3 regions of the Novosphingobium aquae genome follow, and region 3 is predicted to be linked to each of the others. Evidence: predicted binding sites of a transcription regulator. Region 3 holds the regulator's gene; each other region holds the start of a gene.
What was found. The regulator LexA, encoded in region 3, represses DNA repair genes until DNA is damaged. The targets are predictions, from matches to a motif close to GTTCCNCNCTTGTTCT.
Positions count from the first base shown of each region.

Region 1: WG900_RS19095 (ribonucleoside-diphosphate reductase subunit alpha) is a predicted target of LexA. The motif match lies at 1,901-1,916, and genes of this name have one in related genera.
Region 2: WG900_RS07165 (ATP-dependent helicase) is a predicted target of LexA. The motif match lies at 1,820-1,835, and genes of this name have one in related genera.

Region 1 covers NZ_JBBHJY010000012.1:102,557-105,830, forward strand. Annotated here, with positions in the region: gene WG900_RS19095 (ribonucleoside-diphosphate reductase subunit alpha) at 1-1,676, opposite strand, end outside; gene WG900_RS19100 (GlsB/YeaQ/YmgE family stress response membrane protein) at 2,405-2,650, shown strand; gene WG900_RS19105 (alpha-2-macroglobulin family protein) at 2,788-3,274, shown strand, end outside.
Region 2 covers NZ_JBBHJY010000002.1:373,994-377,267, forward strand. Annotated here, with positions in the region: gene WG900_RS07155 (MFS transporter) at 1-792, opposite strand, end outside; gene WG900_RS07160 (hypothetical protein) at 1,039-1,719, opposite strand; gene WG900_RS07165 (ATP-dependent helicase) at 1,840-3,274, shown strand, end outside.
Region 3 covers NZ_JBBHJY010000001.1:690,893-694,166, forward strand. Annotated here, with positions in the region: gene WG900_RS03455 (ComEC/Rec2 family competence protein) at 1-101, shown strand, start outside; gene WG900_RS03460 (ComEC/Rec2 family competence protein) at 139-1,068, shown strand; gene lexA (transcriptional repressor LexA) at 1,062-1,748, opposite strand; gene WG900_RS03470 (molybdopterin molybdotransferase MoeA) at 1,853-3,055, opposite strand; gene moaC (cyclic pyranopterin monophosphate synthase MoaC) at 3,052-3,274, opposite strand, start outside.

The DNA.
Region 1 (3,274 bases), on a different contig from region 3:
TCCGCTGCGAATTCGAGCAGCCAGCGCTGGTCGATCTCGAAGCTGGTCTTGTAGACGGCCTTTTCCTCGGGGCTGAGGAAATCGAGGTGCTGCACCGACCCGGCGTTTTCGAGGATCGAATTCCACACGTTGGTGGAATCCTTCGACTTCGACTGGAACAGCTTCTCAAGATACGGGTTCTTGACGACGAACGAGCCCGACAGCGTCTTGTGGGTGTAGATGTTCGCCGGGATCGGCTCGATGCAGGCAGACGTGCCGCCGCAGATGATGCTGATCGACGCGGTCGGCGCGATCGCCATCTTGCACGAAAAGCGCTGCATCACGCCCATGTCCGCCGCATCGGGGCAAGCGCCGCGTTCCTGCGCGAGCATCAGCGATGCCTCGTCGGCGCGTGAGGCGATGTGCTTGAACATCTTGAAGTTCAGCGCCTTGGCCATCGCGCTTTCAAACGCCACGCCCTTCATCTGCAGGTACGAGTGGAAGCCCATGACCCCCATGCCGACCGAGCGTTCGCGCATCGCCGAATACTTGGCGCGGGCCATTTCTTCGGGGGCGCGGTCGATATAGTCCTGCAGTACGTTGTCGAGGAAGCGCAGCACGTCTTCGATGAAGCGCTCGTCGCCGCTCCACTCTTCCCAGGTTTCCAGGTTGAGCGACGACAGGCAGCAGACCGCCGTGCGGTCATTGCCGAGGTGGTCGCGGCCGGTGGGCAGGGTGATTTCCGAACACAGGTTCGAGGTCGAGACCTTGAGCCCGAGATCGCGGTGATGCTTGGGCATCATGCGGTTCACGGTGTCGGAGAAGACGATGTACGGCTCACCCGTGGCGAGGCGGTTTTCGACCAGCTTCTGGAAAAGGCTGCGCGCATCGATCGTCGAACGGATCGAACCGTCCTTCGGGCTGCGCAGGTGGAATTCGGCGCCATCGCGCACGGCTTCCATGAATTCGTCAGTGAGCAGCACGCCGTGGTGCAGGTTCAATGCCTTGCGGTTGAAATCGCCCGAAGGTTTACGGATTTCGAGGAATTCCTCGATTTCCGGGTGCGACACGTCAAGGTAGCAGGCGGCCGAACCGCGGCGCAGCGAGCCTTGCGAAATCGCCAGCGTCAGGCTGTCCATCACGCGCACGAAAGGAATGATGCCGCTGGTCTTGCCGTTGAGGCCGACCGGCTCGCCAATGCCGCGGACATTGCCCCAATAGGTGCCGATGCCGCCGCCCTTGCTGGCCAGCCAGACATTCTCGTTCCAGGTGTTGACGATGCCTTCAAGGCTGTCATCGACCGAGTTGAGGTAGCACGAGATCGGCAGGCCGCGTCCCGTGCCGCCGTTCGACAGCACCGGGGTTGCCGGCATGAACCACAGCTTCGAGATGTAGTCGTAAATGCGCTGGGCGTGGTCCTGATCGTCCGAATAGGCATCGGCGACGCGGGCGAAGAGGTCCTGGTACTTTTCGCCGGGCAGCAGGTAGCGATCGTCGAGCGTGTCCTTGCCGAAATCGGTCAGCAGGGCATCGCGCGACGTTTCCGTCACGATGGTGAAGCGGCGCGCCTGGATGGAATGCGAATCTTCCTTGGGCTTCTTTGCTGCCTTGGCAACTTGAGTCAGGGCGCCAGCCAGCGCCTCCGCGCCGAGCTTGTCGACCAGCGCCGCGCTTCCAGCATCGCTTTTTTCTGTCATGGGCAAAGCCGGTTGAGCCTCCCTGAGTTCGGACGTCGTTTCGGACAGATCCACGTTTTCCATCACATCATTGTCCGACACGGACGCGTCCCCGTTTCTGAAATCCACTATGCCTGCCCCTGTTCAAACCGTTCGGCCGCGACACACGCGGCAAACCAAGTCCACTGCTTGCGGACCGAATCGAAGGGCAAACCCCCTTCTACCAGCCTCGCCCAATCTTTGGGAGAACAAAAAGGGAAAGTTTTTCCCCAGCCTTGTCCCCCGTTGCGCACCCAAGCTGCGCCGTTCCGCCCTTGACCCGGACCGAATCCACCCGTTCACGCCGAATTTGGCGGCTTGCGGTGAAATCTAGGTCTTGTGGGTACCCCCGAGTGTCGAACCACTACTGATAGTGCCTCATCCTGAATCGCGCGCAAGAGGGTAAATGCTGGCCTAACCCGTTCGGGGCTGGTCCGGTGCGGCCCGCAAAGATTTTTGCGGCGCAGCGACGCGCGGGAAATCCAAGGCTGGTGCGCCGCGCAAGAGTCAAAGTGCGGCCACCAACTTTTTTTCTCCACATCGACGAAGCGAGTCCTGCTTGCGCCCAGTTGAATCGGCACTTGTCGGTGCTACTCGCGTTATGACTGGCGCAACGCAGCGATTGCCGTTGCCGATGGGCGCCTTGCGGGTTAGCCCTTGGTCATCGGGCAGGCTCAGGCCCTGCCCAACAAGGACGGGAGTACAATTCCATGATGAACATCATTTCCTACGCCATCGTCGGCATCATCGTCGGTGCGCTCGGGCGCTTTTTCTACCCCGGCGAGGTCAATATGGGCCTGCTGTGGACGATGATCCTCGGCATCGCCGGTTCGCTGCTGGCGGGCATGGTCACCAATCGCGGCAAGCCGGGGCTCAACCGGGCGGGCATCCTTGCCTCGATCCTGGGCGCGATCGTGCTGATCTTCCTGGGCCGGATGCTCAATCTTGGCGCCTGACCTCATTTTGAAACTCAGGGCCGACTTGAAAAACCTAACAGAATAAGTCACCTGCCCCCCAGCCCCGGGCGTGGACAGCGCAGCCTCTTTAGGAGAAGCTGCGGCCACGAATCACCTCGGGATGGGGGGCACATAATATGCGCGCGCGCTGGATTGTTTCGCTGCTGGCCGTCGCTGCCCTGCCCTTCGCCGCGCAGAGCGACACCACGCCGCAGGTCATCATGGCCACCACGGGCACCGGCGGCGGAGCGGGCGGCGCGGTTGAGCGCTTCACTCTGCGCTTTTCCGAAAGCATGGTGCCGCTCGGAGATCCGCGCGCCGCGCCAGCTGCGACCAGCGATTGCCCTGTTCCCGCCACCGGACGCTGGGTCGACCAGCAGACCTTCGTGCTCGACTTTGCGAGGCCCCTCCCGGGCGGACTGAGCTGCAAGGTCACTTTGCGTGACAAGCTGGCGACCCTGCGCGGCGTCAGTGTGGGCGGCAGCACCAGCTTCCCGATCGAAACCGGCGGCCCTTCGGTGCGCGCCGTGCTCGCCCCCGGCAGCGACGGTGACATCGACGAGGATCAGGTGTTCCTCGTCGCCACCAATGTTCGCGCCGATCCGGCCTCGGTCGCAGCCAAGG
Region 2 (3,274 bases), on a different contig from region 3:
AAGGGCAAAGGCTGTCGCGAGGTAGAAGATGGCGAAGCAGGCGATGGCCCCGGCCGTCCCCGCCAGCACTGCCCAGCCATGCTGTGCGAACAGGCGTGCCAGCGGAACGGCGGGCGGCTTTTCCTGCTCAAGCGCGGCACGGAACTGCGGCGTCTCGCCGATCCTGAGCCGCACCCAGAGGCCGAGGCCGACCAGCACAGCGCTCAGCAGGAACGGGATGCGCCAACCCCAGGCCTTGAACTCCGCTTCGGGCAACCACAGCCCGAGCAACAAAAACAGGCCGTTTGCCGCAAGAAAGCCGACGGGCGCGCCAAATTGCGGGGCCGCACCGAAGCGCGCCTCCCAGCCTTTGGGCGCGTTCTCCACTGCCAGCAGCGCCGCTCCGCCCCATTCACCGCCCAGCCCGAATCCCTGCCCGAATCGCAACAGGCACAGCAGCGCCGGCGCGAGCCAGCCCGCGCCCCAGCCCTCGGCCATGGCATGGGTCGGCAGGAAAGCGATCAGCAGCGTCGATCCGCCCATCAGCATCAGCGAGGCGACGAGCGTGGACTTGCGGCCAATGCGGTCACCGAAATGGCCAAAAGCGATGGCTCCGACCGGGCGGGCGACGAAGGCGATGCCGAAGGTCAGGAATGACAGCGCCAGCTGCGCCGCCGGATCCTGCGCCGGGAAGAACAGCGGACCAAACACCAGCGCGGCGGCCGTCGCATAGATGTAGAAATCGTAGAATTCGACCGCAGTCCCGGCAAGGGCGGCGGACAGGACACGGGCGTGCTGGCGGACAGGGTGCATGGCTAGGCTGCGTTGCCGTTCGGCCCGCGCCTGTCAACAAAATGAAATGGGCGCCGTAGCCCGAAAGCCCGGCGCCCTCCCCAAAGCGAAAGGGCGAGGCCTAAACCCCGCCCTTTCGTGCGACCCTTTGGGACTCAATGCCATCATCGATGGCTTGAGAGGTTCAATAGATCGGCGAAGATGAATTGGAAGAGAACAGCCTGTTGCAAGTTGTAAATCCTGGCAAGGCAGCCCTAATCCTCCAAATCACTTTCCGCCGCGATTGCGGCAGCTATCCTGCAGCTTGCTGGTGCAGACCGGATAGTCCTTGTTCATCGCGGTTACCGGCGGCGGCGTCAGCGCGCCTTTGTAGGGGCCGCCCTGATAGCTGGCATCAGCCGGCATGGCAGGTGGCACGGCCTGAGCTGCGGCCTGCGGATCGGGCACGCCGGTGGTCGGCGTCCCCAATCCCGGAGGGTTGGCCTGGTCTGCCGGAGTCGCCGGGGTCTGGCCGGCCATCTGCGCAGCCACCGCCGCCCAAGCCTTTTCCTGCTGCTCGGGCGACATCTTGTAGACCATGCCACGCTGGCTATCGCTCAGCGCCCAGTATCCCTTCTGCCGCTCAGCCGGGAGTGACAGGTAATAGGTCCGGTATTCGAGCGGCCAGCTTACGAACGACAGGCGCTGAGGATCTGTCAGCGCCCACCAGGCCATCGGCTGGTCACCGGTCAGCGACCAATAGTATTCACGCGCCTCATATGGCCATCCCTCATAGGAAGCGCGCTGGTCGGCGGTCCAGCCGTTGAACAGGGTCTGCTGCTCGGGAGTGAGCGTATAAGTGCGGCCCCCGGCAGTAGTCACCGTCGAGGATTCGGTCTGGGCATTGAGCGAGATGGGGGCGGCAAGCACGGCAAGAGCCGCGCAGCCCGCAAGAAAAATCGGGCGCATCTTTGAATACTCCGTCGTTGTCTGTTACCTGACCAAGGATACGAGCGGCCCCCCGAAAGGTTCCTCCGCCTGTCCCACGCAGCTTGCGCCCCGTCGCTTTGTTCCCTAGTTGTTCGCACCGTGTCCGATATTGCTCCCGATCCCCTGCTTGATGGCCTGAACCCGCCCCAGCGCGAAGCCGTGCTCACCACCGAAGGCCCGGTGCTGATGCTGGCGGGCGCTGGCACGGGCAAGACCGCTGCGCTTACCGCGCGGCTAGCTCATCTTGTCCGCAGCCGCCTCGCCTGGCCGAGCGAGATCCTCTGCGTCACCTTCACCAACAAGGCAGCGCGCGAAATGCGTGAGCGCGTGGGCCATCTGATCGGTCCTGCGGTGGAGGGGATGCCGTGGCTTGGCACGTTCCACTCGATCGCGGCCAAGATGCTACGCCGCCATGCCGAACTGGTCGGGTTGCAGCAGAATTACACGATCATCGATACTGACGATCAGCTGCGCCTGCTCAAGCAGCTGATTCAGGCCGAGGGCTTGGACGACAAGCGCTGGCCGCCGCGCCAGTTGGCCTCCTGCATCGATCGCTGGAAGAACCGCGGGCTCAATCCCGGCGATCTCGATGCGGCGGAGAACGAAAGCTACGCAAATGGCAAGGGCCAGCATTTCTACCGGCTCTATCAGGACCGGCTGAAGGCGCTCAATGCCTGCGATTTCGGCGATCTGCTGCTGCACATCCTCAACATTTTGCGCACACACCGCGAAGTGCTCGAAATCTATCGCCAGCGCTTCAAATACATCATGGTCGACGAATATCAGGACACCAACCAGGTCCAGTACCTGTGGCTCCGCCTGCTCGCGCAGGAGCGCAAGAACATCTGCGTGGTCGGTGATGATGATCAATCGATCTATTCATGGCGCGGCGCCGAAGTGGCGAACATCTTGAAGTTCGAAAAGGACTTTCCTGGTGCCAAGGTGATCAAGTTGGAGCAGAACTATCGCTCCACCCCGGAAATTCTCGCCGCCGCATCGGGCTTGATTGACACCAACAGCCAGCGGCTGGGCAAGACGCTGTGGACCGAGCGGCACGCGGGCGACAAGGTCAAGGTGATCGGAGTCTGGGACGGCCCCGAGGAAGCCCGCCGGGTGGGCGAGGAGATCGAGCGGCTGGAGCGCGAAGGTGCCAGCCTCAACACCATGGCCATCCTCGTCCGCGCGCAGTTCCAGACGCGCGAGTTCGAAGATCGCTTCATCGCTATCGGGCTGAATTACAAGATCATCGGCGGCTTCCGCTTCTATGAACGCGCCGAAGTCCGCGATGCGCTGGCCTATCTGCGGATCATCACGCAGCCGGCCGACGACCTCGCGTTTGAACGAATTTACAACACGCCCAAGCGCGGCCTGGGTGACAAGGCCTTGGAAAAGCTGCATCGGCACGCGCGTGCCCGCGGCGTCCCCTTGTCCTTCGCCGCCATCGAGATCGTCGATACGGATGAGTTGCCGGCGCGGGCACGCAACACCCTGCTGGCGCTGGTTCGCGATTTCGCCCGCTGGCGTGATCTGGCAA
Region 3 (3,274 bases):
AGGCGGTTGTCGGCCCAAGCTTCCAGATGAGCTTCGCCGTGGTGATCGCCATCGTCGTGCTGCACGACTGCACCGGTCCGCGCCTTTCTGGCACCCCGTGAAGAGCCTTGGTGGCAAGGCTTCCTGCGCCAGCTGGCGATGCTGGTCCTCACTGGCGTGGTGATCGAGCTGGCGCTGATGCCGATCGGTCTGTTCCACTTTCACCGCGCCGGGGTCTATGGAGCGCTGGCCAACGTGATCGCGATCCCGCTGACGACTTTCGCCTCGATGCCGCTGATCGCACTGGCCCTGCTGTTCGATACGGTGGGAGCGGGCGCGCCATTCTGGTGGCTCGCCGGGCTGTCGCTGGACCTTCTGCTCTGGCTTGCCCGTTGGGTGGCCGGGCAACCCGGATCGGTGACTTATCTGCCCGCCATGACGCAGGGCTGCTTCGCGCTCTTCGTTGTTGGCGGGATGTGGCTGGCGCTTTGGCGCGGGCGGCAGCGCCTGCTGGGGCTCGTGCCGGTCATGATCGGCTATGGTGTGGTTGCCATGACTTCTCCGCCGGACCTGCTGGTATCGGGTGACGGCCGCCATGTCGGCATTTCCGGACTGGCGGAGAGTGAACTGGTGGTGCTGCGCGAATCGAAGAGCGATTATATCCGCCAGAACCTCACCGAACTCGCGGGAATGAACGGCGAGGTTCGCAGCGTCGAGAGCCTGCCGCAGGCCCGTTGTACGCCGGAATTCTGTGCGCTGGACATCGAGCGTGGCGGGAGGGCCTGGCACTTGCTGATGGGCCGCGGGACCGACTGGGCGCCCAAGGATGAGCTGGCCGCAGCCTGCGCGGCAAGCGACATCGTCGTCGCCGACCGCTGGTTACCGCGCTCTTGCCGCCCGCGTTTTCTGAAGGCCGATAAGTCGCTGCTCTACCGCACGGGCGGACTGGTGATTGATCTGGAAAGCAAGGCAGTCACCACCGTCGCCTCTGGGCAGGGGGCACATGGCTGGTGGCAGGAACCGGCTGCGGCGAGACCTCGAAAAGTCTCGCCGCGCGGTTCGAACAGCAGCAGTCCGCTGCCTCAGTGATAGCGACGGAGCAGGCCGGCGAGCTTGCCCTGAACCTCAACCTCACCCGGGCCGAAGTGCTGCGGATCGTAGGCCGCATTGGCCGGATCCAGCCGCACACCGCCCTGTTCGCGGTGCAGGTACTTGAGCGTTGCTTCCTCGCCGTGGACGAGCGCAACGACGATTTCCCCGTCGCGCGCGGTGTTCGTCTTGCGGATGAGCGCAAAGTCGCCGTCGAGAATGCCGGCTTCGATCATCGAATCGCCCGATACCTCAAGCGCGAAGTGTTCGCCGGGGCCGAGCAGCGCCGCCGGAACCGGCAGACTCGACTGGCCTTCCAGCGCCTCGATCGGCATGCCGGCGGCAATCTTGCCGTGGAGCGGGATTTCGATGACGTCGTTGGCCGGACGCGGAGTAGCAGCCGGAGCACGGAGCGGCGGAGCCACCGTGTTGGTATTCGCCGGCTTGGGCGCGGTCTGGCCGATGTTGTCCGGCTGGCGCAGCACTTCCAATGCGCGGGCGCGGTTGGGCAGGCGGCGGATGAAGCCGCGTTCCTCAAGCGCCGAGATCAGGCGGTGCACGCCCGACTTCGATTTCAGGTCGAGCGCTTCCTTCATTTCCTCAAAGCTCGGGGAAATGCCGGTCTCTTCCAGTTTGACCTGGATGAAGCGGATCAATTCGTGCTGCTTGCGGGTCAGCATCTTGCGTCACTCCTCAACCGGAACGCGCCTGGGGTATTCCTGCGCCGTTCAGTGAACGAATGCGGAACAATTAAGCAACGATTCGGACCAAGTCAAGAACATGGTCACGCAATGCCGCCATTTCCGAGCAAAATCACCGATACCGTTTCGCCAGCTTCTTGCCGGGGTGCCTGAACGGGGTGATCGATCAGCACTTGCGCGGCGGCCATCGCTGCCAGCGCGCCGCTGTCCTGCTGAGTGAGAACCTCGACACCGCCGGCCACCAGCCTTCCGCGCAGGAACTCCCGCCGGTCGCCGCCAGCGCGTAGCGGCGCGGCCAGCGGAAGGTCGATGGTCCGGGGCAGGGGATCGGCGGCGCCCAGCGCGGCGCGCAGCAGGGGCAGCAGGAACAGCAGCGCAGTGACTTGGCTCGACACCGGATTGCCTGGCAGCCCGACGACGACCTGCGACCCGCGCGTGGCGACGAGCAGGGGCTTGCCCGGCTTGATCGCCACTTTCCAGAAATCGATTGTGCCGCCCCATGCTTCGATGGCGGGGCGGATCAGGTCATGATCGCCCACCGATGCGCCGCCGGTGGTGACGATAATGTCGGCATCACGGGCCAGATGGAACGCGTCGGTCAGCAGGACGAGGTCGTCGCGCACCGGGCCGATCCGGTCGACCTCGCAAGGCAGCGAGGCGAGCAGCGCGGCCAGCATCGCGCCATTGCTGGCGGGCACCTGATGCGCGGCGCAGTCCTCGGGATCGCTCGCCAGTTCGTCGCCGCTGTCGATGATCGCCACACGGGGGACGCGCCGCACGGCGAGGTGCTTGTGCCCGGCGGCGATGGCGAGTGCCAGTTGCGCCGGACCGATGCGCGTGCCGGCGGAGAGCAGCTCGGTATCGATGCCGAAATCTGATCCGCAAAGCCGGATATGCTTGCCCGGCGGCGATGGCGGGGTGCCGGTGAGCGACAAATGGTCGCCATTGCGGACAAGGTCTTCCTGAACGATCACGGCATCCGCGCCTGCAGGTAGCAGCGCCCCGGTGGAAATGCGCACGGCTTGGCCGCCAGCGACCGTGCCGGAAAAGGGATGTCCGGCGGCACTTTCGCCGATGATGGTCCACGGCCCGCCAAGGTCCGGGCCCTTCACGGCATAACCATCCATTGCCGAAACATGCGCGGCAGGCTGGGTACGGCGCGCTTTTAGTGGCTCGGCAAGGTAGCGGCCGAGTGTTCCCGGCACGTCGACGTTCTGGATCGGTAGAACAGGTGCCAGCGCGAGCAGGCGCGCCTGTGCATCTTCCAGCGTCAGCATCGCGCTCATTCCGGAGCGGTCCAGTCGCCCGATTTGCCACCGCTTTTGGAGAGCAGGCGGACTTCGCCGATGACCATTGCCTTGTCGATCGCCTTGGCCATGTCGTAAATTGTCAGCAAGGCAATCGAGCATGCGGTCATCGCTTCCATTTCCACGCCGGTACGCCCGCTGAGCGAGGCACTGGCGGTGACCCGCACGCCGCCATCCTCAAGCGCGAAATCGACCGTC